Regions from separate parts of the Dialister micraerophilus genome, predicted to be linked through region 1. Evidence: riboswitches for the same ligand, from Rfam matches in the RefSeq annotation. Region 1 holds a riboswitch; the other holds the start of a gene.
The links. Region 1 has a riboswitch for S-adenosylmethionine ahead of P6922_RS00030 (methionine ABC transporter ATP-binding protein). Riboswitches for the same ligand answer to the same signal wherever they lie in the genome.

Region 1 (17,082 bases):
CCATTTAGAATATACATTCTATTGCAAGTAAAAAACGGACGAAACAAATCGCCCGCTTTAAATTCCTTTCAATACCTTAGTAACTTTTCGTCTTGTAAGGTGAGAAGCGGATGACTTCTGCTTGCAATAACATATAAATACTAACATTTACATATAACTTTTGTCAAGCTTTACATTATTTTCTTTCCTTCATCTTATTTAATATAAGCTCAATAAATTTATTTATATCTACAGTTCCTTCATCACCTTTTTCTCTACTTCTTACTGATATATTTCCTGAATTTGATTCTTTTTCTCCTACAACAACCATGTAAGGAATTTTTTCCATTTGTGCTTTTCTTATTTTATATCCCAAGGTATCATTACCTTTATCTATTTCTACACGTATACCTTGTTCAAACATCTTTTTATATACTTCTTGAGCATAATTATGATAATTTTCTGAAACCGGAATAATTTTAACTTGAACAGGCGCACACCAAGTTGGGAAAGCACCTGCGTAATGTTCGATTAATATACCTATAAAACGTTCTAATGAACCATATCCTGCACGATGAATCATAACTGCACGATGTTTTTCACCATCTTCTCCTACGTAAGTTACATCAAAACGTTCAGGTAATTGCATATCCATTTGAATTGTTCCACATTGCCATGTACGTCCTAATGAATCTTCTATATGGAAATCCAATTTCGGACCGTAAAACGCTCCATCCCCCTCATTTATTCTGTATGAAACGTTTGTACTCTCAATTGCATTTCTTAATGCATTTGTAGCAATTTCCCAAAGTTCATCTGAACCCATAGAATCTTCAGGTCTTGTAGATAACTCAATATGATATTTAAGTCCGAAAACATCATATAGTTCTTTAAACATATTTACTACGGAAATAACTTCACTTTCCATATCTTTAGGTGTCATAAATATATGTGCATCATCTTGAGTAAAATTTCTTACACGGAATAAACCATGTAAAGCACCATGTAATTCATGACGATGAACTAAACCGAATTCACCCACACGTTTAGGTAAATCACGATAACTTCTTTGTTGTGTTTTAAAATATAATATTCCACCGGGACAATTCATAGGCTTAACTGCATAGTCTTCGTTATCTATTTTTGTAAAATACATGTTTTCTCTATAGTGATCCCAATGACCTGATTGAAGCCAAAGATTTTTAGATAAAATAATAGGTGTAACTATTTCTTCGTATCCATATTTTCTAAACAATTCACGTTCATAATCAATAAGCAAATTCCTTATAACCATTCCCTTTGGATGAAAGAATGGAAATCCCGGACCTTCTTCGTGAAAACTGAACAAATCTAATTGTTTGCCCAATTTACGATGGTCACGCTTTTCAGCTTCACTACGAACAAATAGGAAATGTTCCAGATCTTCTTTATTAAAAAATGCTGTACCGTAAATACGTTGAAGCATAACATTATTTTCGTCACCACGCCAATAAGCACCTGCAACACTTAAGAGCTTAAAAGCTTTAATTTTACCTGTATTATCTACATGACCACCTCGACATAAATCATCATAATCACCTTGTGTATAGATAGAAAGTTCTGTATCTTCAGGCATATCATTAATTAATAAGATTTTGTAATCTTGCTCTTTATTTTTAAAGAAATCCAAAGCTTCTTTTCTTGAAACCACTTTTTTATCAAGATGTAAATTCTGCTTAATTATCTTTGACATTTCTTTTTCAATGGCAGGAAAATCTTCCTGTTTAAATACGTGTTCAGATTCTATATCATAATAAAATCCGGTAGATATTGCAGGTCCTATAGCAAATTTTGTTCCCGGATATAAATGCTGTATGGCTTGTGCCATAACATGCGCAGCAGTGTGTCTTAATGCAGCCAAACCTTCAGGATCATTTTTTGTGCAAAACTCAATTTTTGTGCCGTCTTTTATTAAATTTCTTAAATCTGTAACATTACCGTCAACTTTTGCAACAAGTGCTTCTTTAGCTAAGCTTCGTGAAATTTTTTTTGCAACTTCAAACAGAGTTATCGGTTCTTCAAAACTTAATTTACTCCCGTCTTTCAATTCAATAGTAATCATAATTACACTCCTTTAAAAATAAAAAACTTTCGTCCTCAAGGGACGAAAGTTAAATTCCGCGGTTCCACCCAATTAAAGCAAATGCTTCTCTCCTAAGCAAATAACGATGCAAACCGGAAAATTCTACTTAATTTCAAATTTTCTGTTCAAGAGCGGTATCGTCTACAAAAAAATTATCTGTTTCCACCAACCACAGACTCTCTAATAATTTCATTTGTAACGCATTTCTCTTTCATTACATTTAACAATAATATAAAACTTTACTATTGTATTGTCAAGTTAAATTATTTATCGTCAGAAGTCTCTTCCATTCTTTTCAAAATTTTTACATATCCGTCAGCACCATATTTCAAACATTTTTTCACACGTGAAATAGTTGCTGTGCTTACCCCGGTACTTTCTTCTATTTTATCGTATTTTGCACCTTCTTTTAATAGTCTTGCAACTTCTAACCGTTGCGACATATCTTTCAATTCACTTATAGTGCATAAATCTTCAAAAAATTCATAACATTCTTCTCTTGATTCAAGCATAAGTATAGCATCAAAAAGTTTGTCTGTAATAGGATTTACTAAACGCTGATTTACTCCCATAGCATCCTCCTTTATTTAAATATCTCTTTAATTGATTATATCATTAAATAAAAATATATCAAAACTATATCAAAATCTAATATAAAAACTATTGACACATTTGAAAATAAATAGTAATATAAGCTAACTTTACAACAACTGAATATTTCATCAAGAGTAGCTGAGGGAATGGCCCTATGAAGCTACGGCAACCATTCATATTGAAACGGTGCCAATTCCATCGGATTTCCCGAAAGATGAACATTAAACAACTTTCATCATTCCGTTGAAAGTTTTTTTATTAAATTTATAAGGAGAACGCATGATAGAACTGAAAAATGTTTATAAAACTTATGATAATAAAACTAATGCTTTAAACGATATAAATATAAAAATAAAAGAAGGTGAAATATTTGGAATTATCGGCCAATCAGGTGCCGGTAAATCCACCTTAATACGTTGCATAAACATGCTTGAAACTCCTACATCGGGAGAAGTTATCATAAACGGTAAAGATATTACTAAATTATCAGAAAAAGAATTACGTAATGAAAGAAAAAAAATCGGAATGATTTTTCAACACTTCAACCTTCTTTCAAATCGTACCGTATATAAGAATATCGCTTTCCCTTTAGAATTATCAAATACACCTAAAGAAGAGCAAGAAAAACGCATAAATTCAATGCTTGAATTAGTAGGTTTGACCAATCATAAAAATAAATATCCTTCACAACTTTCAGGAGGACAAAAACAACGTGTAGGAATAGCAAGAGCATTAATAACTCAACCTTCTATTCTCTTATCGGATGAAGCTACAAGTGCACTTGATCCTGAAACTGTAAAATCAATTTTAAATTTATTAAAAGAAATAAACAAAAAACTAGGAATAACAATAATTTTAATAACTCATCAAATGGAAGTTATTAAAAAAATAGCAAATCATGTGGCTGTAATAGAAAACGGAAAAATTATAGAAGAAGGTTCTGTAATAAATCTTTTCAGCAATCCAAAAACTGAAACACTGAAAAAATTTATAGGTTCAACAAATTTAAACTTACCTGAAGATTCAGAATTTTATAGCATGATAAAAACAAAACATTCTGAAGGCGATAAAATGGTACTCTCATTGTCATTTAAAGGTGCTGTCACAAATGAACCTATTATTGAGCATTTAATTCGTTTTTATAATTTAAATGTCAGTATATTATATGCTAATATCGATTACATTCAAGAAACACCGTTTGGAACATTAATTATTTTACTTGACGGCGCTGAAAATAATGTAGAAAACTCATTTAAATATTTGAAAACACTTCCTATAGAAAGTGAGGTCTTAGGGTATGTCTCCAATAATAATTAATCTTTTATTTAAATCATTGGCAGAAACTTTATACATGTTGTTTGTTTCCTCTCTTTTATCTGCAGTTATTGGCATACCTTTAGGTATATTGCTTGTAGTTACTGAAAAAGGAAAAATTCTTTCATGTTCATTTTGCAATAAACCGTTATCGTTTATAGTAAATATAATTCGTTCAATACCTTTTATAATTCTTATGGTAGCAATTATCCCTATAACTCGAATGATTGCAGGAACATCAATCGGAACGAATGCAGCAATAATTCCATTAACAATTGCATCTATACCTTATACTGCAAGATTAATAGAGACTTCAGTGCGTGAAATTCCTGTAGGATTGATTGAAGCAGCAAAATCTATGGGCGCTTCACCTTTACAAATTATAAAAAAAGTAATTATTCCTGAAGCATTACCCTCAATGATCGAAAATATAACGGTTGTTATAGTAACTCTTATAGGAACCAGTGCAATGGCAGGCACAATTGGCGGCGGCGGTCTTGGAGATCTTGCTATACGTTACGGATATCAACGTTTTCAAGCAGACGTTATGATTGTCACAATAATAGTGTTAATCGTGATAGTTCAACTTGTTCAATTCGCAGGAAACTACTTATCACGTAAAACAAATAAAAAATAATGGAGGTTATTTTATGAAGAAGAAGTTTTTATTAGGAGGCATTGCAATATTATCTGCAGCCATTTTATTATCAGGATGTTGTTCAGATAAAGGATGTGGTTCCGCATCCTCAACTAAAAATGAAATTACAGTAGGTGCAACTGCCGGTCCACATGCGCAAGTAGTAGAAGCAGCAGCAAAAGAAGCGGAAAAACATGGTCTGACTGTACATGTAAAAGAATTTTCAGATTATATTACTCCGGATCAGGCCTTAGCAGATGGCGACATAGATATCGCTGTATATCAACATAAGCCCTTTCTTGAAAATTTTAACAAACAGCATAATACTGATTTAGTTAATATAGGAGATGCTATTTTGATGAGAATGGGTATTTATAGCAACAATTACAAGAATGTAAATGATATACCTAATAATGCAACTGTTTCAATTCCAAATGACCCTACCAATGAAGGTAGAGGATTACAATTACTTGAACAAGCAGGTTTAATTAAATTAAAAGAAGGCGTTGGAATAAAAGCTACTCCTGCTGATATAGTTTCTAATCCTAAAAATTTGAACTTTAAAGAAATAGAAGCAGCGCAATTACCAAGAAGCTTAGATGATGTTGATGCTTCAGTTATTACAATGAATTTTGTACAAAGTGCCGGAATATCTCCACAAGAAAAAGGTATTTTCTTTGAAGATAAAGACAATCCCCTTGCAGTAATGATAATTGCTACACGTGCAAAAGATAAAGATAATGAAAACTACAAAACATTTGTATCTGCATATCAATCCGACGCAGTAAAACAATTTATAAAAGAAACATTCAAAGGTACAATAGAAGCTGCATGGAATTAATAAAAAGCATTTTCCTCAAATCATTAACGATTTAGGAAAATGCTTTTTTAATTAAATAAGGCGTCTTTTGCAAGAGAATCCGCCAAATCATTATATTTAACACCCGTATGACTTTCAACTTTATGAAATCTTATATCTATTTTATCTTTTATAGTTTCATAAAATAATTTAAGTTTTTTAGTTAATATTTTATTTGTTTTCCATTCACCCGTACACCATTTTTCTATACCTGTATAATCATAATATAAATTAAGCACTTTACCCTTTCTTTCTAAACATAAATTTATTGCATACATTGCCCCATAAACTTCTCCTGCAACATTTCGCATCATTGCTTCTTCTTTGTTGATGATTTTTTTTGAATATTTTTCAATTTTTCCATTTTCAATTAAAACCACTCCGAAAGAAAAACATTCCGGTTTTGAAGGTATATAAGAACCGTCTACATATGCAATTATATTATTTTCATTACTTTCTTCTTTTATAGAATTATTTTCAAACAAAAATTCTTCAGCATCTTTTTTATTATAAAAACCTTTATACACAGCATTGGGATAACCTATAACTTGTTGTTTACATATTTCCCAATCTGAAAATATACCTACATTTCTTCCTACTTTAACTGCATAAAATAATTTCTTTTTATTTGCCATTTATATATCCTTTCAAATTTGTGCTATTATATTCTTATCAAAGTATAATTTTAGAGGTGAAAATGAATCTTATAAGCAAATTTCCTGCCCTTGAAGTAAGGGACTATAGGTTATATTGGTCAAGTCAATGGGTTGCTTTAATCGGATTTTGGATGCAACTTACGGCACAACAATGGCTTGTTTATGAAATTACAAATTCCGCATTTTTACTTGGTGTACTCGGAGCGGTACAATTTTTACCAAGTTTTATTTTTTCACTTTTCATAGGTTTCTGGATTGACAGACATGACAAGAAAAAAATTTTAACCGTTACACAATGTATGTATATCATCCAATCTGTTTGCTTAGGGATACTTATTTTAAGCGGACATGCAAATTATTATTGGATTTTATTCTTTGCATTCGTTGTAGGAACAATAGATTCAATAGACATGCCTACAAGATTGTCTTTTCTTCCTGATATTGTCGGAAAAGATGCTCTTCACAGTGCAATAAGTTTAAACTCCACAAATTTCAATTTAACAAGAATGATTGGCCCTTTATTAGCAGCTTTTCTTATAAATTTCTTTCCTTATGATATCATTTTTTTCTTAAATGCGCTTTCAATAATACCCGTACTCATTGCATATAAAAAAATGAAAGCACAATCTTCTATAAGCAATTCAATTACAAAAAATGCAACACAAGAAATAAAAAAGGGCATAACACATGCAAAATCAAAACCTATAATTTTATGCAATTTAATAGCTTTGGCTATAGTAAGCGGATTAATCTTAAACTTCGGTTCATACGGGCCGTTACTTGCAGATAGAGTCTTACATGCAGGTGTAAACGGATTCGGATTTATTCTTTTCGGTTTCGGTACCGGATCAATGATTGGAGGATTAATATCCGCTGCTGCAAAAACGCAATTAAGCCAAAAATGGGTTTTTATAAATGCTATTCTTTGCGGACTTGAACTGTCGGCGGTAAGTTATATAAGTAATTTCTTTATATCAATAACAATTTTTATTTTTATGGGATTCAGTGTAACACTTTTCCTTGTTAATTGTAATACTGCTATTCAAATTGCATCTAATAAAAATTACTTGGGCAGAATTATGAGTTTATATACATTTGTTTATCTGGGAAGTGCCCCTTTCGGCAGTTTATTTGTAAGTTCAATGTTAGAAAGCTTCGGAACATCTTTAGGATTATTTTTAACAGGTTTAATTGATGCTGTATTTATAACATTTTTAGTCTTCTTTTATAAAAAACAAATTTCAAATGGAATAAACATAAAATGTAAATAATTCCAAATTTTAAACTGCACTCCTAAAATTATAACTGATTTTAAAAGTGCAGTTTTTTTATGTTATTTATTAATTTTTAAAATTTTATTTATTATATTCGTTGTTGAACAGTTTTCTACAAAAGGAATTACAATAACTTCTTTTGCATAATTTCTCCCTACAATTTCATCTTTTTTATAATCTCCGCCTTTTACCAAAACATCTGGTTTTAATAAGGAAATCAAATTTAGCGGAGTGTCTTCATCAAATACTACTATGGCATCAATATAAGGTAATTCATTAAGTATGTATACTCTATCTTCAATGTTTTGTATAGGACGTTTTTTACCTTTCAATCTGCTAACGGATTTGTCAGAATTTACACCGACTATAAATCGTGTACCTAATTGTGCGGCTTTTTTTAAATAAGTCACATGTCCTCTATGCAATAAATCAAAGCATCCATTTGTAAATACTATTTTTTCACCTTCATTTTTCCACTTTTTTATTAATTTTATAAATTCATCCATTTCATTTTGATTGAAAACACTTTTAAAGTTTTTAAAATCTCCACAATAATTTTCTAATTCGGATTTTTTAACTTGATATGTACCTACGTGTGAAATAGCAATACTTGCAGCTATATTCGCTGCCTCCAGTATTTCCGACATTTCAACTCCACATGCAATTGCAGTTGCAATTACACTGATTACTGTATCTCCAGCACCCGAAACATCAAATACATCTTTTGCAAATGCAGGACAATGAATAATTTTATTTTCCCCTATGCAAGTTATACCTTTTTCGGAACGCGTTACTATTAAATAGTCCAAGTTTAACTTTTTACGAATTCTTGCCCCTGCTTCAACAATACTTTCATCTTTATTTTCTATTAAATATCCACAATATTTTGAAAGCTCTTTTACATTTGGAGTCAAGGCAAATGCATTTGAATATTTTTCCCACTCGATTCCTTTTGGATCTATTAAAACAGGAATATTTCTTTTATTACACAATGAAATTATATTACATGTTAATTCATTTGATACTACACCTTTACCGTAATCAGATATAATTACCGAATTCAAATTTTCACATAAACTTTCAAGCCATAATAAGATACTATCAGATTCTGCTTCTGAAATTTTCAATTTTTCTTCATTATCCAAACGCATAATTTGTTGACTGTTATTTAAAAACCTTGTTTTTACAGTTGTATAATGATTTTTTCTTGCAAAAACTGCATCTCTATTTATGTTTTTATCATCAAGAAGATTTAAAACTTCATCTTTAGTTTTATCCTGACCCAACATTCCGGATAAATACACATTACAACCTAAAGCTTTTACATTTGCAGCAGTATTTGCAGCGCCGCCTAATATATTTTCCGAGGATTCAAATATTGATATAGGTACAGGTGCTTCTTCAGATATGCGATTTACACGCCCCCTGACATATCGATCCATCATTATGTCACCTACAACAGCTATATTAATCCGACTTGTTACATCAAGCCATGAAAATTTTTTCATTTAATAAAACCTCATTTATTGATAAATTAACATTACTTTTATATAGTTATTTTTACATAAAAACACATAAACAGCAAATATTTCTAAAATAAAAAAAATACGTGAAATAAAAATTCACGTATTTTTACATTATCTCAAACCATATATATCCATTGCATTTTGATATGTTATTTCTATTATTTTTTCTATTGAAATATTACGTAAAGCAGCAATTTCTTTTGCAATATAGTACAAATTCAACGAAGTATTTCTTTGTCCTGTAAATGGAGGTGGAGTCATGTATGGACTATCCGTTTCTATAAGCATTCTTTCAAGTGGAATAATTCTTGCAATTTCTTTTATTCGTTTACTATTTTTATAAGCTACAGGACCTGCAAATGAAATATAAAAATCCGATTTTATCATTTCATTTGCAAATTCAATACTTCCGCTAAATGAATGCATTATTCCCCTCAAATTATGCTTTTTCATTTTTTTTATAATTGAAAATATGTCTCCATGAGCTTTTCTATCATGAATAATAACCGGTAAATCTGTTTCTTGAGCAATATTTATTTGATTCATAAAATATTCTTTTTGAATTTCTCTATCATTATTTTTATCGTAATAGTCAAGTCCTATTTCACCTATAGCAACAACTTCACTATTTGCCTTTACCAAATCGAATATTTTTTTTAAATCACATTTCTTATCAATTTCAGCAAAATATGGATGTATACCTATAGCAGCATATAAATTTTTAAATTTTTTGGACAATTCGATTGATTGTAAAGATGTTTCATAATTTTCTGATGGACAAACTATTTTATATTCCAGTTTTTCCAACAATTTCAACAATTCATCTCTATCTTTATCAAATGCTTTATCGTACATATGCGCATGGGTATCAAAAAAAATCATTTTACTTTGCTTCCTGCCGGCATGTTAACAAATGGAACTTCTAATTTACCGTCTTTACTTGCAGCTAAAATCATACCTTTAGATTCTATTCCCATTAATTTTATAGGTTTTAAATTTGATACCAAAATCACACATTTACCTATTAAATCTTCCGGTTTATAAAATGCCGCAATTCCACTCACTACACTTCTTTCTTCATTTCCTAAAGAAACTTTTAAATGAATAAGTTTTGATGATTTTTTTACTTTTTCAGCTTCTAAAATTTCAGCTACAACCAATTCTACTTTGGAAAAATCATCTATTGTTATTTGATTGTGATTATTTTTAACTTCTTCAGTTTCAGTTTTACTTTCTTCTTCAATACGCGGAAAAATCGGTAACCCTTTATTTATTTTTGTATTTTCTTCAAATTTTCCCCAAGTAACATCTGATAATTGTACAGATTTAAAATCTTTTAACCCTAATTGATTCCACATTTTTTCAGCTGCTATAGGAATTACTGGGGAAACAAATATAGATACAACTCTAAGTCCTTCGCACAAATGATATAATACTGCATCCAATAAATCTTTTTTGCTTTCATCTTTTGCCAATGTCCACGGCATAGTTATATCTATATATTTATTTAACGAACGAACATATGTCCATACTGATTTAAGAGCATCATTAATTTTCCAATTATTCATTCCGTATTTATAATTTTCTAAAACATTTATCAAATCTTTTTCAATATTTAATGACGCATCTTCAATTACTTTATCTCCGGTTATATCACCTTTATAAACAATTCCGTTTCTATATTTTTCTACCATTGACAATGTTCTGTATAAAAGATTCCCTAAATCATTTGAAAGATCTGAATTTATTCTGTTTATAAGTCTATCTCTACCGAAATTACCATCACTTCCAAGTTGAATATCATTCATTAAATAGTAACGTATTGCATCCGAACCGAATTCATGTATCAAAGGAATAGGATCTACCACATTACCTTTTGATTTAGACATTTTTTCACCTTCAACCACAAGCCAACCGTGTCCGTAAACTTGTTTCGGTATTTCAATATCCAAACTCATAAGCATAATCGGCCAAATAATAGTATGAAATCTTACTATTTCTTTTCCTACCAAATGTACATCTGCAGGCCAGTATTTTTTAAATTTTTCTTTATCATCTTCTATACCTACAGCTGTTAAATAATTTGTAAGCGCATCAAACCATACATAAACTACATGCTTAGGATCAAAAGGTACAGGAATTCCCCATGAAAAGCTTGTACGTGATACACATAAATCTTCCAAACCGTTTTTTACGAATTGAATCATTTCATTTTTTCTTGATTCAGGTTCTATAAAATGTGGATTTTCTTCAATAAATTTCAACCATCTATCAGCATATTTTGACATTTTAAAGAAATATGCTTCTTCACTTACCCGTTTACATTCACGTTTACAATCTGCACATAAATTTCCTTCAAGTAATTTGCTTTCAGGCCAAAATGTTTCACAGGGTACACAATACCAACCTTCATATTTACCTTTATAAATATCACCCTTGTCATAAGCTTTCTGAAATAATTTTTGTACAACTTTAATATGTCTTTCCTCAGTTGTACGTATAAAATCATCATTGCTTATATTAAGTTCTTTCCATAATTGTTGGAATCCCTTAACAATTTTATCAACGTACTCAATTGGAGTTACCCCTGCTTCTGTAGCTTTTTGTTCAATTTTCTGACCGTGTTCATCAGATCCGCACAAAAAGAAAACATCTTTTCCATCCAATCTTTTAAATCTTGCTACAGTATCTGCGACTGTTGTGCAATATGTATGTCCGATATGTAATTTCGCACTTGGATAATAAATTGGCGTTGTAATATAAAAAGCTTGTTTTTCAGACATAAAATTCTCCCCTTATATTATTTAAATCCTAACAACCATTTCAAGTATATCAATCATTTTTCTTACTTATCAAATATTGATATACTTCCCTTCGAGATAAATTAAATTCTACAGCTATTTTGCGTGAAACATCTTTTAAAGGTTCACTTTCAACTAAAGAAAGTGCAACTTTTTTCCAATCTTTTTCCACTTCTTCTTTTTTTATTTCTGTATCTTTAAAACCCTCCACCAATATAACGTATTCTCCTCTTGCCGATTCTTCATCCAATTTTTTGCGTAATTCACTTAAGGTATTTCGCTCAAATGTTTCAAATTTTTTAGTAAGTTCTCTAGCCAATACCGCATAACGATTGCCTAATTCGCTTAATAAAATATCCAAAGTTTCTTTCAATCTATGTGGTGCTTCATAAAAAATAAGTGTCATAGATAAATTTGAAATATCTTTTAATATTTTTTTCTTTTTGGTATTTGTTTTCGGCAAGAATCCTATAAAAACAAATTGTCTGCTATCCAATCCTGATGCAATCAATGCTGTTAAAGCTGCATTTGCTCCCGGCAAAGGTATTATAGAAATATTTTCTGTCAATGCTTTTTTTACTAAATCATAACCGGGATCTGAAATTACAGGCATACCTGCATCACTACATTGTGCTATCGATTTACCGATTCTTAATTGCTCTATTAAATATTCTCCCGCCACATGCTTATTATGTTCATGATAAGCAATAATGCGTTTATGGATATTAAAATGATTAAGCAAAAGTTTGGTATGTCTTGTATCTTCCGCAGCTATAATATCCACATTTGCCAAAATATCTATTGCACGTTGAGTTATATCCGATAAATTTCCTATCGGAGTCGGTACAAGATATAATGTACCTTTATTCACTTCATTCATTTTATTCCTTTCCATAAATCGAAAGCACTTCTTCCGTATATGCTCCATCATCATAATGTAAAAAGAGTGGCGGTTCAACAGTGACTTCTACATTTCCACCGTACTTCCACTCCACTAAAACTCTTACAGCATTATGTTTTTTTCGTGCATAAATAAATCGCATTCGCTTAGCTTCCATTTTATACTTTCTACCATATGTTATCAAGTCACATAATCTGTCAGCTCTGTGAACCATAGTCAACCTTCCACCGTATTTAAGTAAATATTGAGCTGTTTTAAATACATCTTCAATTGTAGCATTAATTTCATAACAAGCAGTTGCAACAGCTTCTTTATTACTTATTTTTCCGGTTTTTATATCTCTATATGGTGGATTTGCAACTACAGATGTAAAACTTCCGGTCGGATAATATTCTTTAATCTTTTTATAATCACATTCCAAAACTTTAATTATGTCATTCTTTTTATTACCGCTGACATTTCTTTTCGCAATATCTGCCATAATAGGATTTATTTCAAATGCAGCAATATCTTTTGCACCTAATGCCGATAAAAGTAATGGTATAATTCCGGTTCCTGTTCCTAAATCTGCTATTTTATCTTTATTTTTTATTGAAACATAATGTGCCAATAACACCGAATCGATAGAAAAACAAAATCCGTCAGTACGTTGAATAATCTTCATACCGTCACGAATCAAATCATCCAATCGTTCATTTTCTTTTAAAATCCAGTTACTCATTTTCAGCTTCTTCAACCTCACTCCAGGGTAAAATTTTCACTTGATTGCTTTCGAATTGTATTTTAACAGTATGTTTTTGTGAATTCACATAAACAACTTGACCCGAACCTTCTTCTGTAATTACCTTCATTCCGACAAAAAAATTCGGATTATCATATCTTTTTTTCATTTTACAACAAGTCTTGCGTCTTTCAGGATCATTTTTATATTGATCATTTTCATATCTTAAGCAACACATTAATCTACCGCATACACCTGAAATTTTTGAAGGATTAAGAGAGAGACCTTGTATTTTCGCCATTTTTATGGAAACAGGAGCAAACTCACCTAAAAAATTAGCACAACAAAGCGGACGTCCACAGGGACCTATTCCATTTACTTGTTTTGCTTCATCACGAACACCGACTTGTCTTAATTCAATTCTTGCATGAAATACTGCAGCAAGTTCTTTAACCAATTCTCTAAAATCTATTCTCCCGTCTGCTGTAAAGAAGAATACTATTTTATTCCTGTCAAATGTATATTCAACTCTTAATAAGCGCATAGGAAAATTAAATTTTTTGATTTTAGTTAAACAAATATCAAAAGCCGATTCTTCTCTTTCTTTATTTCTTTTTAACTGTATTTCATCTTTAACGGTTGCTTTTCTGATAACAGATTTAAGCGGTAAATTTTCATCTGAAATACTTATACTTGTCGGTTTCAAAACAACGTGTCCGTATTCCATGCCTCTGGATGTTTCTACTATAACACCGTCATTTAAATGTAAATCCAGACTGTTGTCATTAAAATAATAAATTTTTCCGGCACGCTTAAATCTTACCCCTATTACACCTTCCATCCTATATCGCCTTTCTGTATATGTTCGAATTCAACAAGTATCATATCCCAAATCAATTTCACTGATATATATCTCTTACACGCCTTCAAAGATTTGTCTAATATTTTTATTGCTTTACAAACTTTTTCATATGTCCATTTTTGTACAATTATTTTTTCGATATCTTTAAAATTAACACATCTTATAAAATCAGTTTTACCTGTTGATGCAATAACCATTAAATCTTGCCCAATCAAAGATAGACATTTCAAATACCGAATGAATTCAACTCGATCTTTAAATTCTTTTTCGGTCAATTTGTAAAATGCTGTTTTATTTTCAGAAAAAATTTCCCAAAATTTCAAAGCCTCTTCAAATCCGACAGAATTGTTATTAGATGAAAAAGACAATGTCATTCCGGGATTGCCTTCAGTCAATCTAAAAGATTCTTCAACACTTAAATTTAAAGGTAAAGTAAATTTATCATGGAAATCATTTATTAATTGTATATATTCTTCCTTATTCAAAGGGAAAAACGGAAATAATTCCGCTCTTGAAATAATAGTAGGAAGCAACGAATTTAACTCATGAGTAATCAAAATAAAATATACATTATTCAATGGTTCTTCCAAAGTTTTGAGTAATGCATTTGCAACAGGAGGCATCATACTTTGAGCTTCATCAATAATACATACATGAACTTGATTATCAAATGAATTCATTTCTTCAAAAAAAATACGAAACTGTTCAAACTTTAATTCTAATCCTAAAGGTCTTATATACCATAATAATTTATCTGATGTTGTCAAAATTTGATATCTTGAAACATCTTCAGAAAACCACATTTCAGTTTCTTTTTGATATTTATCATTCTTACGAGTTAAAACAGCTGCCAAATCGATAGCGGCCGTTGTCTTGCCTAAACCTTCATCTCCATAAAAAATAATCGTATGACTCAATGTATCATCTGATACCATACGCTTAAGTGATTTTTGTATCTTTGATTGTCCATATATTCTAGGAAGAAAATTCAAAATATATACCTCTTAACTAATATACAACATCATATTGATATTTTATCATAAAAGCACTTATATATATATTTTTTAAAATAAAATTTATTAAATTTATCAAATATAATTAAAATAAAATCCGGAAAATCCGGATTTTATAAAATATCTAATATTTTTAATACTGAATCAACACAAACGCAATTTTCATTTTTTAAAATATTCTCCAAACTTGAAAATTTATATGTGCCGGTTATTCCGATAAAAGATACTCCGATTTTTTTTGCAGCAAGAAAATCAGCTATTGAATCTCCTACTATTATATAGTTATCATTTTCACCCAATAAAATATCTCCATTTAAATAATTTAAATAATTTTCCTTTTTCCTTCCAAACATAGCACAATAATAAATAAATGGATCGGGTTTATCAGGTATTTTACATTTAAAAAGTTTCGAAACATCTTCAGCATCTGATACAGTTGCTATATATTCTTCATCAAATTCTTCCAACCAATTATTTTGCTTAAAAGGAATTTCTGTTTCTATAAGTTTTCTTCCTGTTGCTATAGCAATTTTATATCCTTTTTGTTTTATTTGCTGAAACATTGCCTTTATTTTTGATGCAGGTGCAAGCGATTTGTCAAATTTTATAAATCCTTCTTTTCTACCGTTATATGGAAATTTACCGAATTCACTTATAAATAAATTTGTACCTAGATAAATATTTAAAAATGTTTCTTTGTGCATATTCCAAAAATTGCTTTGTAATTGTAACCATTTAACATTTTCTAAATATTTTCCGAACTCAAACAATAAAAAATCAAATATCTCTATTCCGTTTGCATCATTTTTTAAAATATTTTGCCAAAAACTCAATATTTCTTCGGAACCAGGTATTGAAAGTCCCATTAAAACAAGACCTGCTTTTTTTATATCTTTTTCGGTACTTATACAAACATTTAATTTTTCCCCGGTTTTTAAAAAATATTCTCTTGCCATTAATCCTATGGTTGTAGACAAATAAGCATGCACCATATCCCACTCTGAATTTATACCTTTGCTCTTAAGAAAATGAATTAATTTATCATTTCCCCACAAATAGTATCTAGTTGAAGAAATATTTCCTCTATTAGTATTTTTTATATTACATAAATCTGCTTCTGTCGGTAATCCCAAATATATTGAATCGTATAACCATTCTTGAATTGTCAGTGCAGCTACGTCAAAATAATTTTCTTCACTGAACAAAACTCCGTCAATATCAAATATAACTTTTTTCATATTTATCTCCTGATTTGCATTATAACTATATATACAATACCAAATATATTTAACATTTGACAAATTTAAAAGAATGCACTCTTTCAAGTGCATTCTTCATTATATCTTTTTTAATGTATTGGACGGGCAGACATCACTTAAAAAACAATTTTTACAATCAGGATTTCTTGCGTGACAAAATTTTCTTCCGTGCCAAATCAACCAATGATGGCATGCAGACCACTTTTCTTTCGGAACTGTCTTTTGCAATTCCAACTCAACATCTAACGGTTTTTTGCCTTTAGCAAGATTAAGTCTATTTGATACACGAAAAACATGAGTATCTACAGCTATTGCAGGATATCCCCAAGCAACACTTCTTACAACATTTGCCGTTTTTCTACCTACACCCGGTAATTTTATTAAATCTTCAAATGAATGCGGAACTTCTCCATTGTATTCTTTCAGAAGTACATTACACATCCCTAAAAGATGTTTTGCTTTAGATTTGTATAAACCGCAATCACGGATTTCTTTTTCCAATTCGGATTGTGATAATTTTACCATTTTTTCAGGAGTATCTAATTTCGGAAAAATTCTTTTCGT
Region 2 (17,082 bases), on a different contig from region 1:
AAGTAGTTTCAAAATGGACAGGAATACCGTTGCAAAGTTTAAAACAGAGCGATTCAGAGCGTTTGTTACATTTAGAAGATGAGTTGAAAAAAAGAGTTATAGGACAGGATGAAGCGATTCATGCAGTAGCTCAAGCTATTAGAAGAGCAAGAGCCGGAATGAAAGATCCGAAACATCCGATAGGTTCATTTATATTTTTGGGATCTACAGGTGTAGGAAAAACTGAATTGGCACGCGCACTTGCAGAATACATGTTTGGTAATGAATCTGCTTTAGTAAGATTTGATATGTCCGAATATATGGAAAAACATGAAGTATCCCGTTTAATAGGAGCACCTCCAGGATATGTAGGCTATGATGAAGGAGGACAATTAACTGATGTAATACGTCGTAAACCGTACAGCATTATATTATTTGATGAAATAGAAAAAGCACATTCTGATTTTTTCAATATTCTTTTACAAGTATTGGATGATGGTAGACTTACTGACGGACAAGGAAGAACGGTTGATTTTACAAATTGCATCATTATAATGACAAGTAATTTAGGTGCTAAATATTTAAATAAAAATATTAAATCTTTAGGATTTGAAATAACCGGAAAGGATATAAAAGAAATATCATTTGAAAATCAAAAAACACAAATTCTTGAAGAGGTAAAAAATACATTTAGACCTGAATTTATAAATAGAATTGATGAAATGATAGTATTTAAACCGCTTGAAGAAAAAGAATTAAAATCTATAATAAAATTACTCCTTAAAAATACTGAAAATAAAATGAATAGTTTACATGTTAAATTATCAGTATCTGATAAAGCTGAAGAATATCTGATAAAAGAAGGATATAGTTTCGAATATGGAGCACGACCTTTGAAAAGACTTATTCAGAAAAAAATTGAAAATAATATTTCAGATATGATTATAAAGGGAGACCTTAAAGGTAAACGTCAATTAAATATTGATTTAAATAATGAAAAACAATTAGTTTTCAATACGTTGTAATTTTGTGTAGTATAATAAGACATGAGTGAATTCATGTCTTATTATTTTGGGGTAATATTATGGTTGCAAAGAATATAAAGAAAACAAAGTTTGTTTGTAGTAATTGTGGAAATATAAGTTCTAAATGGGTAGGAAAATGTTTGCAATGTAATGAATGGAATAGTATGCATGAAGAGAGTGAAATTAATATTACAAATCCTAAAACATTTTTTAGTTCAAAATCAGATTTAAAAAAGCCGCTTAAAATATCAGAAATAAACTCAAAAAGCAATGAACGTATAAATTTAGAATTTCCCGAAATAGATCGAGTTTTGGGTGGAGGAATCGTTCCGGGATCTGTGATATTATGCGGTGGAGAACCAGGCATAGGTAAATCAACTTTAATATTGCAAATTTGTAAGTTTGTAGCGCAAAAAAATAAAAAAGTTTTATATTGCAGCGGAGAAGAATCCGAATTTCAAATAAAAATGCGTGCAGAGCGCATTGGATTGTTTGAAGACTCTTGCTATATAATGTCTGACGGCAATTTAGAAAATATAATAAACGCAACACAAAAAATAAATCCGTCATTACTCATAATAGATTCAATACAAACTGTTTTTATAGCAAATTCGAATACGTCAATAGGAAGCATTACACAAATTCGTGACGTGACATCCATTTTAATAAATTTAGCCAAAAGAGATAATATCGCACTAATTATAATAGGACATGTAACAAAAGAAGGAAACCTCGCAGGACCTAGAATGTTGGAACATATGGTTGATGCTGTAGCGTACTTGGAAGGTGATCGAAGTTATCAATTTCGTATGCTCAGAATGGTAAAAAATCGTTTTGGTTCCACAGATGAAACAGGATTATTTTCAATGAATAAGACAGGCCTTTCAGCTATAAATAATCCTTCCGAATTTCTATTAAGAGAAAGAGCATCAAATATTCCCGGAAGTATAGCAACAACACTGTTAGAAGGAATGAGAGCAGTTATCATTGAAGTACAAGCACTTACAGTAACAACAGTCTTGAATATGCCGCGCAGAGTTACTGTAGGATATGATTACAATAGAGTAACTATGTTACTTGCTGTACTTGAAAAAAGAGCACATCAATTATTTAGTAGAAATGATGTATATATAAATATTCCCGGTGGAATTTATGTACGAGAAACAGCTGTAGATTTGGCAGTTGCTTTAGCTATAGTTTCTATAAATAACGATATACCTATATCTGCAGAAATGATTGTTTTAGGTGAAGTAAGTTTAACAGGAGAAATATTACCTGTTTCAGGAATAATAATACGCATAAAAGAAGCGATAAAAATGAAATTTAAAAAATTTATTTTACCAATGGGTAACAAAAAAGATGTAGAAAAATATTTTAAAGAAAATGATTTATTATATTTATTAAAATATACACATTTTATAACACATATAAATGATGCAATTAATTTAATAAAAAAATAATAATACAAATAAAATAAGTACAATTGTACTCAAAGCTTAATTTATGTGATAATATAATTATTGTATTAACTTAATGTATGCAATATAAACTATTTATTAGAGGAATTTATATGTCAGAAAAAATTTTAAGGGTTATTTTTATAATACTCTTTACAATATTAGGAATTGCATTATCTACACAAACATCATTTATATTATCGTTAATAGTACCCGAAAATATATTAAATTTTATGATTTTAGGAATTACGATAATATCAGGTGCATCAATAATTATAAATGCGATAATAGGTGCATTTATAGGTTTTTTTATAGCGCCATATTTAATAAACAAACTTTTTAAATTAACATCACATGTCGAAAAATCATTAACGGCAAATTCATTACAAGATTTATTAATTGGGACATCCGGACTTTTTATCGGACTGATAATTGCAAATTTAGTTGGACTTGCATTTAGAAGTGTACCTTATATAGGGCCTTATATATCCGTAGTACTCAGCATAGTTTTAGGATATATAGGTATGCACTTGGGAATTAATAAAAAAGCTGAAATTTGGGAATGGATAATTTGTCACGGAAAAGAGTCAAAAAATAAAAAGGTCGGGAAATTATTAGATACAAATATTATAATTGACGGAAGAATTGCAGATATTTTTAAAACAGGATTTTTAGAAGGACCTTTAGTTATTCCTGTTTTTGTATTGGAAGAATTACAAAAAATATCTGACTCATCTGATATTTTAAAACGAAACAGGGGACGCAGAGGCCTTGATATATTAAATCAAATGAGAAAAAAACAAGAAGATGAAGTTATCATTATAAATGATGATTTTGAAGATGTAAATGAAGTCGATTCTAAATTAATAAAATTAGCAAGACAAAAAAAATATAAAATAATAACTAACGATTATAATTTAAATAAAGTTGCAGAATTACAAGAAATAGAAGTATTAAATATTAATGATTTAGCTATAGCAGTAAAACCTGTATTGATTCCAGGTGAAGAAATAGTTGTACAACTTATAAAACACGGAAAAGAAGAAGGTCAAGGTGTTGCATATCTGGACGATGGAACTATGATTGTAGTTGAAAATGGAAGTAAATCAATAGGAAAACAAGTCTCAATTATGGTTACATCTGTATTGCAAACCGCCGCCGGAAAAATGATTTTTGCAAAAATAGGAGAAAAACAAGTATGAACAGCATGATTCTTCTATGTGCAGGTGCAGGTAGTAGAGTAGGATTTTCTTTAAATAAGTTATTATTAAAACATGAAAATAAGACGTTGGCGCAATACACTTTAGAGAATATTTTTTCTTCAAATCAAATAGATGAATTAATTATAGTAGTTAAAAATTCTGAAATAAAGATTTTTAAAAATATACTTTCTAAAATTCGACATACTGTAAAAGTTAAGTTTACGTCAGGAGGAAAAACACGATTTGAATCCGTGAAAAACGGGTTGTTGTCTGTGGATCCAGAATCAGATTATTTATTAATTCATGATTGCGCAAGACCTTTTATAAACAATAAAATTATAAAGGTTTTATTAAATAATATTGATAAAGATACGCCTGGTGCAATACCATTTTTGTCTTGTAGCGATACAATAAAAGAAAAAGAAAAAAATATTGTAAAAAAAACTTTGAATAGAAATAATTTAATAAAAATTCAAACACCTCAAGTTTTTATTACTAAAATATTTAAAGATGCAATATCCAAAATACCTTCAAACAATATTGAAATAACCGATGATTCATCCATATTGGAATATTCAGGTTACAAAGTTAAAATTTGTAAAGGTTATGAAAAATTATTTAAAATTACAACAATTGAAGACTGGGAACATTTTTGTGAGATAATTGATAGAGATAAACTTATGTATAGAATAGGTCAAGGCTATGACATTCATAGAAAAAATTTAAAAAATACGCTTATCATAGGCGGTGTTAAAATTTTAAATGAAAAAGGACTTGAGGGTCATTCAGATGCTGATGTACTTATTCACGCTATAATAGATTCTTTATTGGGAGCAGCAGGATTATCAGATATCGGCACGTATTTTCCGGATACAGATATTAAATATAAAAATATTTCAAGCTTAACGATGTTAAAAAAAGTTTCAGAAATTATAGAAAAAGAAAATTTTGTTATTTCAAATATAGATACAACTGTAATAGCTCAATCACCTAAACTTATTAAATATATCCCGGAAATGAAAATTAATATATCAAAAATATTGAAAATAAAAATTAATCAAATAGGTATAAAAGCTAAAACAAATGAAAAATTAGATGCTGTAGGAAACGATAAAGCAATAATTGCATTATCAACAGCTTTGATTGTCAGGAGGCACTGTTATGCAGAAGAAAATTAGAGTAAGATTTGCGCCGAGTCCGACAGGACCTTTTCATATAGGAGGAGCAAGGTCTGCTTTATTTAATTGGTTACTTGCCAAACATATGAATGGTGATTTTATCGTACGTATTGAAGATACAGATACGGTACGTTCAACTAAAGAATCTGAAGAAAATATAAAAGAATCTTTAAAATGGTTAGGTCTTAATTGGGATGAAGGAATTGATGTAGGTGGTCCTCATGCTCCATATAGACAAACTGAGCGTTTAGAAAAATATAAAAAAATTGTAGAACAGTTAATAAAAGAAGATAAAGCATACTATGCATATGATACAGCTGAAGAATTGGAAGCAAGTAGACAAGCACAACTCAAAGAAGGAAAAACTCCTGTATATCAAGGTTACTGTAAAAATCTAACAGCTGAAGAACAAAAAAAATATAAAGAAGAAGGACGAAAGCCGGTTGTCCGACTCAGAGTTCCTACACATGGTGTTTTTGAATTTGATGATATGGTCCGAGGTCATGTAGAATTTCAAGCATCAGGAGTGGGAGATTTCATAATTATGAAATCTGACGGAATACCTGTATATAATTTTGCTGTAGTAATAGATGATATAGACATGGAAATTACACATGTAATACGTGCAGAAGAACATTTATCAAATACACCGCGTCAAATAGCTATATATCAAGCATTAGGACACGAAGCACCTGTTTTCGGACATATATCACTGATACTAGGTTCAGACCACAAAAAGATGAGTAAACGACACGGTGCAACTTCTATTACTTCTTATAAAGATATGGGATATTTACCTGATGCAATAGTAAATTACCTTGCTTTGTTAGGTTGGGCACCTGAAGGTGAAGAAGAAATATTTACAAGAAATGAATTAATAGAAAAATTCACTATGAATCGCGTTTCATCAAATGATGCGGTTTTCGATATTGAAAAACTGAACTGGATAAATTCTCGCTATATAAAAGAATTATCACCCGATCAATTACTGGAATTTTTGATGCCTTTTATAGTTAAAGTCGGATACGAAACATTACCGATTTCTCCGGAGCGTAAAGAATGGCTTAAAAAAGTTGTTTGCTACGTTCAAGAAAGATTGTCATATGGTATGCAAGTAGAAGAAGAACTGAAAATTTTCTACAGAACAATTGGAGAAATTAAGAACGAAGAATATAAAGAAATTATGAAAGCCGACTCAAGTAAAAAAATTCTTCAAGCTTTTATAGAAAATCTTGAAAAATTAGATTTATTTGAAGATGATTTTATAAAGAAATGCTTTACAAATGCAATGAAAACGACTAATATAAAAGGAAAACTTGCATTTGAACCTGTTCGAATTGCATTAACAGGAAAAACAAAGGGTCCCGGTATATATACAATGATTTCTTTATTCGGTAAAGATAAAACTTTAAATCTTTTAAAAAAAGGTTTAACTATTTAAGAGAATTAATGAACGAAGAGTTCAGTAAATAACTCTTCGTTCATTTTTTTAAATAATATTGTTGACTAACTATTCTCTTAAATGTAAAATTATACATGTTGTATTTAAATTTTATTTAAAAGGAAAAATAGGATAAATTATGAATTTTGAATTGATTCAACAGGCATTCCCATTATTACTTTTGGGGGCCGGAGTAACTATTGAAATAACAGCTGTAAGCGTTGCTATAGGATTGATTATAGGATTGATTATAGGAATATTACGTATCGGTCAAATTCGTGTATTGCGAATTATTGCAACAATTTATGCTGATTGCATCCGAGGTACTCCTTTATTGGTTCAGATATTTTTAATTTACTTTGCTTTACCTATGATTAGCGGACATAGAGTTGATCCGTTTTTAGCTGCAGTTACTGCATGTGGTATAAATAGCGGTGCTTATGTTTCGGAAATCATACGTGCAGGAATACAATCAATTGATATAGGTCAAATGGAAGCCGGAAGATCATTAGGATTAACATGGTGGCAGACAATGTACCATATAATATTGCCTCAAGCTTTAAGAAATATACTTCCACCGTTAGGTAATGAATTTATTGCAATGTTAAAAGATTCTTCACTTGTTTCTGTTATTGGATTTGAAGAATTAACACGTAGAGGACAATTAATTATTGCACAAACGTATGGTTCTTTTGAGATTTGGCTTACAGTTGCATTTTTATATCTTGTTATGACATTAGCTATTTCTCGGTTAGTATCATTTTTAGAACGGAGAAAATAATGGAAGCTACAAAAACTTTAATAAATGTAAATCATATAAGTAAATCATTTGAAAATACTTCAGTTCTTAATGATATATCATTGAAAGTCAATGAGGGTGAAGTTGTCGTTATTATAGGACCATCAGGTTCAGGTAAAAGCACATTACTCAGATGTATAAACGGTTTGGAAACTCCTACTACCGGAATTATAACATTTGACAATATGCCTCTAAACGGAGAAGAAAACATTAACGCTGTTCGTACTGAAGTTGGTATGGTTTTTCAACGTTTCAATTTATTTCCGCACATGAGTGTCATAAAAAATTTAATGCTTGCACCTATGAAAGTAAGAGGATTATCAAAGGAAGAAGCTTATACCAGAGGTATGAATTTATTAAAAAAAGTTGGATTACAAGATAAAGAAAATGCCAAGCCCTCTCAACTTTCCGGTGGTCAACAGCAACGTGTAGCCATTGCACGTGCTTTAGCAATGAAACCTAAAGCGCTATTATTTGATGAACCTACATCGGCACTGGATCCTGAAATGGTACATGAAGTTTTAGATGTTATGAAAGAAGTTGCAAACGAAGGTATGACAATGGTTGTTGTTACTCATGAAATGGGTTTTGCGCGTGAAGTAGCAACAAGAGCAGTTTTTATTGATCACGGAATTATAGTTGAAGAAGGAGAACCCAACAACTTATTTAAATCACCAAAAGAAAAAAGAACAAAAGCTTTCCTTTCACAAGTTTTATAAAAAGTCTTACTTGATAAATTATTAATAAAGATTTATAATGATTTTGAATTAAATATGAGACTTATGTCGCTCATCAAGAGTAGCAGAGGGACTGGCCCTATGAAGCTACGGCAACCATCATTATGAAACGGTGCTAATTCCAACAGCAAAAGCTGGCAGATGAGAGGAAAGATTCCTCCCTGTGCGGAGGTTTTTTTATTAAATAATAATGGAGGTTATTATGCCCAATAAAACATTATTCACTTCAGAATCAGTTACTGAAGGTCATCCTGATAAAATAGCCGATCAAATTTCTGATGCCATATTAGACGCAATTTTATCAAAAGATCCTGATGGACGTGTTGCTTGTGAAACAATTGTAACAACAGGACAAGTACATGTTTTCGGTGAAATATCTACCAAATGTTATATAGATATACCGAAAGTAATAAGAGATACTATTGAAAAAATAGGATATGTAAATTCAGATTATGGGTTTGACAGTAAAACATGCGGTGTACTTGTATCAATTGATGAACAATCTCCTGATATTGCAATGGGTGTTGATAAATCATTAGAGGCAAAGAAAAACAAGAAAATAAAATATGATATCGGTGCAGGAGATCAAGGTATGATGTTCGGTTATGCAACAAATGAAACTGAAGAATTTATACCTCTGCCGATTCAATTGGCACAACAATTAGCTAGAAAATTAGCCGAAGTAAGAAAAAGCGGTGAATTAAATTATTTACGTCCCGATGGAAAAACACAAGTTACGGTAGAATACATTGATAATAAACCGCATCGTGTTGATACGGTTGTAATATCAACACAACACTGTCCGGAAGTATCTCATGATAAAATAGAAAAAGATATAATAGAGCATGTTGTAAAGAAAATTATTCCTGCAAAATATCTTGATAAAGATACAAAATATTTTATTAATCCTACAGGAAGATTTGTTATCGGTGGACCGCAAGGTGATGCAGGACTTACCGGACGTAAAATAATAGTAGATACATATGGCGGTATGGCACGTCACGGCGGTGGCGCATTTTCAGGAAAAGATCCTACAAAAGTCGATCGCTCTGCAGCATATGCAGCAAGATATGTAGCTAAAAACATTGTCGCTGCAGGAATTGCAGACAAATGTGAAATTCAATTAGCTTATGCTATAGGTGTGGCAAAACCCGTTTCAATAAGAGTAGATACATTCGGTACAGGTAAAATTTCTGAAGAAAAAATTGTTGAATTAATCAACAAAAATTTCGAATTACGTCCTGCCGGTATTATTGATATGCTTGATTTAAAGAGACCTATATATAAACAAACTGCGGCATATGGACATTTTGGAAGAAACGATTTGGATTTACCGTGGGAAAAATTAGATAAAGTATCTGTATTGAAAAAAGAATCAGGTATAAAATAAAAGATGTGATAAAATAAAGAGATGTAGCAGTTAATGTTACATCTCTTTATTTTATAAAAGTAGGGTAAAATGAAAATAACTATAGCTGAAATACTTATAAACAGACCATCAAAGCATTTAAATCGTACGTTTTCATATCGCATTCCTAAAAATTTAAGTTATATAAATATAGGTTGGAGATGTGTCGTTCCTTTTGGAAAACATAAAGAAGAAGGTATTGTAATTTCAATAAGAGAAATTGAAGAAAATTCAGTATCATATAAAGTTTTAGACATTGAAAATACAATTGATTCATATAATTGGTTTTCAGATTCAATGATGCAATTGGCATATTGGATATCTTCATATTATTTATGTACTTTATTAGATGCACTCAGATTATTTTTAATTGACAAAAAAGGTATAAGAAAAGATATAAGTTATTTTATAAATTGGGACATAATACCTGAAAATCACAAAATAAAAGAACTAATAGATATTTCTGTAAAAACGGTACGTAAAGATGCAATAGAAAAGATATTATCAAAAAATAATATTAAAGAATATATAGATAAGCAATTTTTTTCTGTTCAAGAAATTTATGATTCTACATATAAACGTCCTTTAGATAAATGGATAAAATTAAATAATACCGATATAAATTTTAAACTCGGTCCAAAGCAATTTGAATTAAAAAAATATTTAGATAAAAACAAAGAAGCTTCTGTAGACAATTTAAAGGAAAAAGGATTTTCAAGTTCGGTAATAAATGCTGTTTGTGATAAAAATATAGCAAAATATTTTTACAAATACAGAAAAACGTTTTCTTTGATAAAAGATACAATAAAAAAGAAAGATAAAAAAATTTTAACTGATGAACAAAATAATGTTCTGAAAAATATACTAAAAAAAATAAAAGAAAGTAAATATTCAGGAATTTTATTAAAAGGTGTAACGGGTAGCGGAAAAACAGAAGTTTATTTAAGAGCTACAGAAAACGTATTATTAAATAACGGTACTGTTTTAATACTTGTACCTGAAATATCAATGACGGATCAAATCATATCATACTTTACTGAATATTTCGGTTCGAATATTGTTTTTATGCATAGCAACTTAAATAAAAGTGAACGTTATAACAACAGGATGAGAATACAAAACGGCGAAGCACGAATTATTATAGGTTCTCGTTCAGCTTTATTCATGCCTTTTAATAATTTAAAGCTTATTATAGTTGACGAAGAATATGATTTTTCATACAAACAAAGTGATGGACCAAGATATCACGGAAGAGATGTAGCCAAAATGTTGGCAGTAATTCATAATTGCCCAATTATATTAGGTGCAGCTACACCATCAATATCTACATATAATTCTGTTGAGAATAAACAAATAGATTTACTTGAAATTAATTATAGGATTCATAAAACTCCACTTCCTAAAATAAATATAATAGATATGCAGGATGAATACCTTTTAGGAAATTACTCGTTATTCTCCGGATATCTTTTAAAAAAATTAAAAGATACCAAAACAAATACTAAAAAATCTATACTTTTTTTAAATCGAAGAGGTTTTTTTACATATCTCATTTGTACTAAATGCGGAAATACTGTAAAATGTCAACATTGTGACGTTTCATTGGTTTATCATAAAGATAAAAAAAGATTACAATGTCACTCATGTGAAAAATTTTTTGATGTAATTACAATTTGTCCGAAATGTAATAATAAATTGATATATAAAGGATTCGGAACACAAAGAATTGAAGATGAAATACATAAATATTTGCCTGAGTTAAAATGTAAACGATTAGATATAGACAGTATTTCAAAAAAAGGAAGTTCGGCTCAAATATTAAATGATTTTCGTTCAGGATTATTTGATGTTTTATTAGGTACACAATTAGTTACAAAAGGGCATGATATCCCCGATGTTAAAACCGTAGGAATTTTAAATGCTGATGGAATGTTGAATACTCCCGGATATTTATCTGCAGAAAACACTTTTAATACACTTACTCAATGTGCAGGTCGTGCCGGTAGAAATAAAGAACAAGGAGAAGTAATTCTGCAAACTTATAATCCATCTCATTATGTTATACAATCTATAGCAAAACATAATTATGAAGAATTTTACAGAAAAGAAATCGAATATAGAAAAGCTTTATTTTATCCGCCGTTTTCAAAATTAATTAAAATATCAAGTTTTAATAAAATATATGAAAAAGCATTATATAAAGCTAATCGTATATATAAGTATTTATCGCAAAACAATCAAAATGACGTTATAATTGTACCGCCTTATGATGAAAATCTGAAAAAAATTCGAGACAAATATTATATTTCAATATTAATAAAAGGGAAAAATCTTTCTTCAATAAAAACAATAATAAGAAATTCTTTTATTTCTGAAGAAAATGATATAATTATAGATGTAGATCCTATATATTAAACTAAAAAGTTAATTTTATAAAGAAAGAGGTTATATTGTGAGTGAAGTAGTAAAAGTAGGTAAAGCCGTACTTAGAGAAGTTGCCAAGCCCGTAACAGAAGAAGAGTTTTTGCAACATAAAAAAATGAAACACTTAATTGCAGACATGAAAAAAACTATGTATGCGGAAAATGGAGTAGGACTTGCTGCTCCGCAAATTGGATTATCAAAACGTATTTTTGTTGCAGACTGTAACGACGGATTTGATGTATATATAAATCCTGAATGGGAACCGCTTGATGATTCAAAAGTAATTGAAACGGAAGGATGTCTTTCAGTTTCAGATTTATATGGAGAAGTCGAAAGATATGCTCATGTAATAGTTAAGTATCAAGACATTCGCGGTAAAAGAAAACAGAAAAAAGCAACAGGATTGTTTGCAAGATGTGTTCAGCATGAAATTGATCATTTAAATGGAACTTTATTTATTGATAAAGCTATTACATTAAACAAGAGGTAATCAAATAATTGCAAAATAAATATAAAATAATTTTTATGGGTACACCGGAATTTGCAAAACAATCTTTAGAAATGCTTTGTAAAAATGAATATACCCCCATAGCTGTATTTACTAAACCGGATAAAATAAACGGAAGAAACGGAAAAATTACTTTTTCTCCTGTGAAATTATATTCATTAGAACAAAATATTCCTATACACCAGCCGACAACTTTAAAAGATGAAAGCCAGTATAAATTAATTAGTGAATACAAACCTGATATTATTGTTGTCATAGCTTACGGTAAAATTTTACCTGAAAATATATTAAGAATTCCCAAATATGGTGCAATAAATGTTCATGCATCATTATTACCTAAATACAGAGGTGCAGCACCGATTCAAAGAGCCATAATCAACGGAGAAACAAAAACCGGAATAACCATTATGAAATTGGATAAAGGTATGGATACAGGAGATATTATTTCACAAAAGGAAATTCCTATTTCTCAAGAATCAACTGCAGAAAATTTATTTGAAATTCTTGCAAAAGAAGGTTCATATGAACTTGTAAAAGTTTTAAATGATTTAGAAAAAAAACTCAGCGAATCTATAGCTCAAAACGAAAGAGAAGCAACATACGCAGAAAAAATAACAAAATCTTCCGGACATATAAATTGGAATTTACCTGCAAACACAATACATAATCTTATACGTGGAATGTATCCGAATCCCGGTACATATACATTTTTCAGGAAAAAACGAATAAAATTACATAAATCAAATTATAAAAATGTAGATAATAAAAATATTCCTTCAGGAACAATAATATCTTTAAAAGATGATATTATTCATGTATCTACAGGTAAAGGTATTTTAGAAATTTATGCTTTGCAACCTGAAAATCATAAATGCATGTCATCACGTGATTTTATTAATGGATATCAAATAAAAATAAATGAAAAATTCGAATTTTAAACAAATTAATGAAAGATTATTAGCATATCAGTGTATATATGAGATTTTTTATAGAGATGCATATGCTAATTTAAGCCTACAAAAAATTTTTAAATCACATAAGTTACTTAGTAGGGATAAAGCTTTAATAACTGAATTGGTATATGGAATTTGCAGAAAATGCAATTATCTCCAATATATTGTTGAAAAATTAAGTAATCGTTCAATAAATAAAATTCATAAAAGCGTAAGAATTTTATTATATTTAGGTTTGTATCAATTAATATATTTAGATAAAATTCCTGAATCTGCTGCTGTAAACGAAACCGTAAAATTGACAAAAAAAATTACACATCAAGGTAATGTCAAATTTGTAAATGCAATTTTGAGAAATTTTTTAAGAAAAAAAGCTGAAATTAATGATTTTTCCAAGTTAAGTAAATTTGAAAAATTATCATTGATTTACAATCAGCCGATTTGGTTAATACAAAAATGGAACAAAGATTATGGTATAAATAAAACAAAAGAAATTCTACAAGCTTTTAATTTACCTGAAAATTTATTTGTTCGTTGTAATGAATTAAAAATTACAACAAATGACCTGATTAAAATATTTGATGAAAACAAAATTGAATATTCCGGTGTTGAAAATTTCCCAAATATTTTTCTTATAAAAAATGGTGTAAATCTTTTTAAAACAGATTTATTAGAAAAGGGATATATTTTTATACAATCAATATCTTCCATAATTCCCGCTTATGCATTAGATCCGAAACCTTATGAAAAAGTTTTGGATATGTGTGCGGCACCGGGAAGTAAAACAACTCAAATAGCACAATTAATGGATAATAAGGGTTCTATAGATGCTTGGGATTTATATCCTCATAAAATTAAATTAATAGAAGAAAATATAAACAGATTGGGTGTAAAAATAGTAACTCCTAAATTGCAAGATGCAACAAAATTATTACCGACATTAACTGGACAATATGATAAAGTATTGTTAGATGCACCTTGTTCGGGATTAGGTGTTTTAGGACATAAACCTGAATTAAGATGGCGTAGAACGGAAGAAACTATTGAATCATTAATATCAACACAGAAAGATTTACTGAAATGTGCATCAACATATGTAAAAAAAGGTGGTACCTTAGTCTACAGTACATGTACGTTAAATATAAATGAAAATGAAAAAATTGTTGACTGGTTTTTAAATCAAAAGAAAGAATTTTTTTTAGATTCTATAGCTATTAATGATATTATAAATTCTGAAAACGGGATGTTGACTTTATGGCCCGATACTCTGAAAAGTGACGGATTTTTTATCGCTAAATTCAAAAGGAGATAATTTATGGGTTTGGACATATGGGGAAAGTCATTAAAAGAATTGGAAGAATATATAACATTAAACAATTTTCCTAAATTCAGAGCAAAACAAATACATGATTATCTCTATCATAGATGCATATTTACATTTGATGAAATGAAACAACTACCGAAAAATATGCGTGAATGGTTAAAAGAAAATGCAAGTATCTATATACCTGAAGTAATAAACAGTATACAATCCAATGACGGTAATACAACAAAAATTCTTTTTAAATTAAAGGACGGATCATTGGCAGAAACTGTTTGCATGCACCATAAGTACGGAAATTCAATTTGTGTTTCAACACAAATCGGTTGTGCGATGGGGTGTATATTTTGTGCTTCAACCAGAAATGGATTGGAACGTAATTTAACATTTGGAGAAATGTTATCGCAAGTATATGCATTTAAAAAATTAAAAAACATTTCTGTACATTCAATTGTTTTAATGGGAGCGGGAGAACCCTTAACAAATTATGAAAATTGTTTGAAATTTATAAAATTGTGTAATGACTCCTCAATTTTAAATATAAGTTATAGAAATATAACTTTATCTACATGTGGAATAGTACCTCAAATATATAGATTGGAAAAAGAAAATTTACCTATAACACTTGCAATATCCCTCCATGCTCCTAATGACAAAATTCGCAATGAAATTTTACCCTCAAGTAAGCATTTCAAGATAGAAGACGTTATACGTGCTTCAAAACATTATTTTGAAAATACAGGTAGAAGAATTACATTTGAATATATACTTATAAAGGGAATAAATGCAGCTCCGGAACATGCTGTAGAATTAGCTAAATTAGTTGGAAATTTAAATTGTCACATTAATTTGATTCCTGTCAATGGAACTGAACATATTCAACTATTTGCACCTTCAAAAAAAGAAATATTTGAATTTCAACAAATTCTTGAAAAAATGGGGAAAAGTGCTACAGTACGCAGACAAATGGGAAATGAAATTCAAGCTGCATGCGGACAGTTAAAACGAAGATATTTGGAAAACAGATAAAATTGACTATAAATATATCAAATGGTAAGATGAAAACAAGTTAAGTTTCTGCATATCGGAGAAATAAAATCATGATAAGAGTTTATGGTGAATGTAGAAAAGGTTTAGTCAGAAAATTAAACGAAGATTATATATATGTTTCAAATAATCCTTATTTTATACTTGCCGACGGAATGGGCGGATATAAAGGCGGACAAATAGCAAGTAGAATTGCGGTAGAATCCGCGAAAGACTTCTTTAAAGAAACTCCTCAGGTATCTGTTTCTGAAGAGGTAATGAAGAAGTCTATTTTATATGCAAATAAGATAATTTTGGAGCAAAAAAAAGATTACCCTAATTTAAATCAAATGGGTAGTACTTTAATAACCGTTGCCTTAAATAAAGATAAAATATATTGGGCTCATGTTGGAGACAGTCGCATATATTATTTTAAAAACGGAATATTAAAACAGATTACTGAAGATCACTCTTTTGTAATGAATCTTTTAAAAAAAGGGAAAATTACCATAGATGAAGCAAAAAAACACCCGAGAAGAAACGAAATTACACGTGCGGTCGGTATAAATGAAGACTTAGACGTCGATACAGGAGAAATCAGGCTTGAAAAAAACTCAGTAATTTTAATTTGCAGTGACGGACTCACCGGAATGCTGGAAGATTACACAATAAATAAAGTTTTATCCGAATACAAATTCAATACTGATGAAAATTTAAAAAACTGTGCAGAAAAATTAATGGAATTGGTATATGACGCAGGTGCAAATGACAATATATCACTAATTCTTATTAGTTATGAAAATGATTGATTGTGGAGAAAATGATGATTGGTAAAATTCTTGATGAAAGATATAAATTAGAGAAAAAAATCGGTTCCGGTGGAATGGCGGATGTCTATCAAGCAAAAGATATTTTACTTGATAGAATTGTTGCTGTAAAAATTCTTCATAGTAATTTCGCTGAAGATAATGATTTTATAGTAAGATTCCGCCACGAAGCACAATCTGCCGGTAAATTATCGCATCCTAACATAGTAGGAATTTATGATGTAGGTTGTGATCAATCTATTCATTATATAGTTATGGAATATGTTGAAGGCGAAACATTAAAACAATATATTAATTTACATAAGCATATTCCTATTGACGTTGCTGTAAGAATTACTATAGAAATAGGTAGTGCATTAGAAGAAGCTCATAAAAACGGAATAATACATTGTGACATAAAACCGCATAATATATTGCTTACTGAATCAGGTAAAGTAAAAGTTACAGATTTCGGTATAGCAAGAGCTGTAAATTCATCTACAATAATGAACAAAGAATCTATTTTAGGATCTGTTCATTATTTATCACCTGAACAAGCTGCCGGTGATAAAGTTACTGAAAAAACAGATATCTATTCATTAGGTATCGTTTTCTATGAAATGCTTACACATCATCTTCCATTTGAAGGAGACACTGCGGTAAGTATTGCATTAAAACATATGCAAAATGATATTCCCAAACCAACTAAATTCAATCCGGCAATATCTCCAATGCTGGAAGAATGTTTATTGACTGCACTTGCAAAAAATCCAGATAAAAGATATGACACAATTTCCGATTTTATTTCGGAATTACGC

Region 2: it holds a riboswitch for S-adenosylmethionine, as region 1 does, so the genes downstream of both, metK (methionine adenosyltransferase) here and P6922_RS00030 (methionine ABC transporter ATP-binding protein) in region 1, are expected to answer to the same signal.

What each region holds. Positions count from the first base shown of each region.
Region 1 covers NZ_CAMUNF010000001.1:1,237-18,318, forward strand. The annotation lists gene infC (translation initiation factor IF-3) at 1-4, opposite strand, end outside; gene thrS (threonine--tRNA ligase) at 176-2,080, opposite strand; T-box leader at 2,116-2,325, opposite strand; gene P6922_RS00025 (YerC/YecD family TrpR-related protein) at 2,365-2,673, opposite strand; SAM riboswitch class I at 2,818-2,916, shown strand; gene P6922_RS00030 (methionine ABC transporter ATP-binding protein) at 2,975-4,012, shown strand; gene P6922_RS00035 (methionine ABC transporter permease) at 3,993-4,646, shown strand; gene P6922_RS00040 (MetQ/NlpA family ABC transporter substrate-binding protein) at 4,660-5,487, shown strand; gene P6922_RS00045 (ribonuclease H family protein) at 5,535-6,140, opposite strand; gene P6922_RS00050 (MFS transporter) at 6,203-7,432, shown strand; gene rfaE2 (D-glycero-beta-D-manno-heptose 1-phosphate adenylyltransferase) at 7,495-8,943, opposite strand; gene P6922_RS00060 (TatD family hydrolase) at 9,073-9,843, opposite strand; gene metG (methionine--tRNA ligase) at 9,840-11,744, opposite strand; gene rsmI (16S rRNA (cytidine(1402)-2'-O)-methyltransferase) at 11,794-12,642, opposite strand; gene P6922_RS00075 (tRNA1(Val) (adenine(37)-N6)-methyltransferase) at 12,644-13,384, opposite strand; gene P6922_RS00080 (PSP1 domain-containing protein) at 13,377-14,225, opposite strand; gene P6922_RS00085 (AAA family ATPase) at 14,213-15,238, opposite strand; gene P6922_RS00090 (HAD family hydrolase) at 15,373-16,497, opposite strand; gene nth (endonuclease III) at 16,597-17,082, opposite strand, start outside.
Region 2 covers NZ_CAMUNF010000003.1:77,154-94,235, reverse strand. The annotation lists gene P6922_RS02970 (ATP-dependent Clp protease ATP-binding subunit) at 1-1,004, shown strand, start outside; gene radA (DNA repair protein RadA) at 1,064-2,464, shown strand; gene P6922_RS02960 (PIN/TRAM domain-containing protein) at 2,575-3,663, shown strand; gene ispD (2-C-methyl-D-erythritol 4-phosphate cytidylyltransferase) at 3,660-4,841, shown strand; gene gltX (glutamate--tRNA ligase) at 4,825-6,282, shown strand; gene P6922_RS02945 (amino acid ABC transporter permease) at 6,422-7,063, shown strand; gene P6922_RS02940 (amino acid ABC transporter ATP-binding protein) at 7,063-7,800, shown strand; SAM riboswitch class I at 7,868-7,966, shown strand; gene metK (methionine adenosyltransferase) at 8,021-9,208, shown strand; gene priA (replication restart helicase PriA) at 9,278-11,641, shown strand; gene def (peptide deformylase) at 11,679-12,140, shown strand; gene fmt (methionyl-tRNA formyltransferase) at 12,149-13,096, shown strand; gene rsmB (16S rRNA (cytosine(967)-C(5))-methyltransferase RsmB) at 13,077-14,423, shown strand; gene rlmN (dual-specificity RNA methyltransferase RlmN) at 14,427-15,461, shown strand; gene P6922_RS02905 (Stp1/IreP family PP2C-type Ser/Thr phosphatase) at 15,533-16,267, shown strand; gene pknB (Stk1 family PASTA domain-containing Ser/Thr kinase) at 16,282-17,082, shown strand, end outside.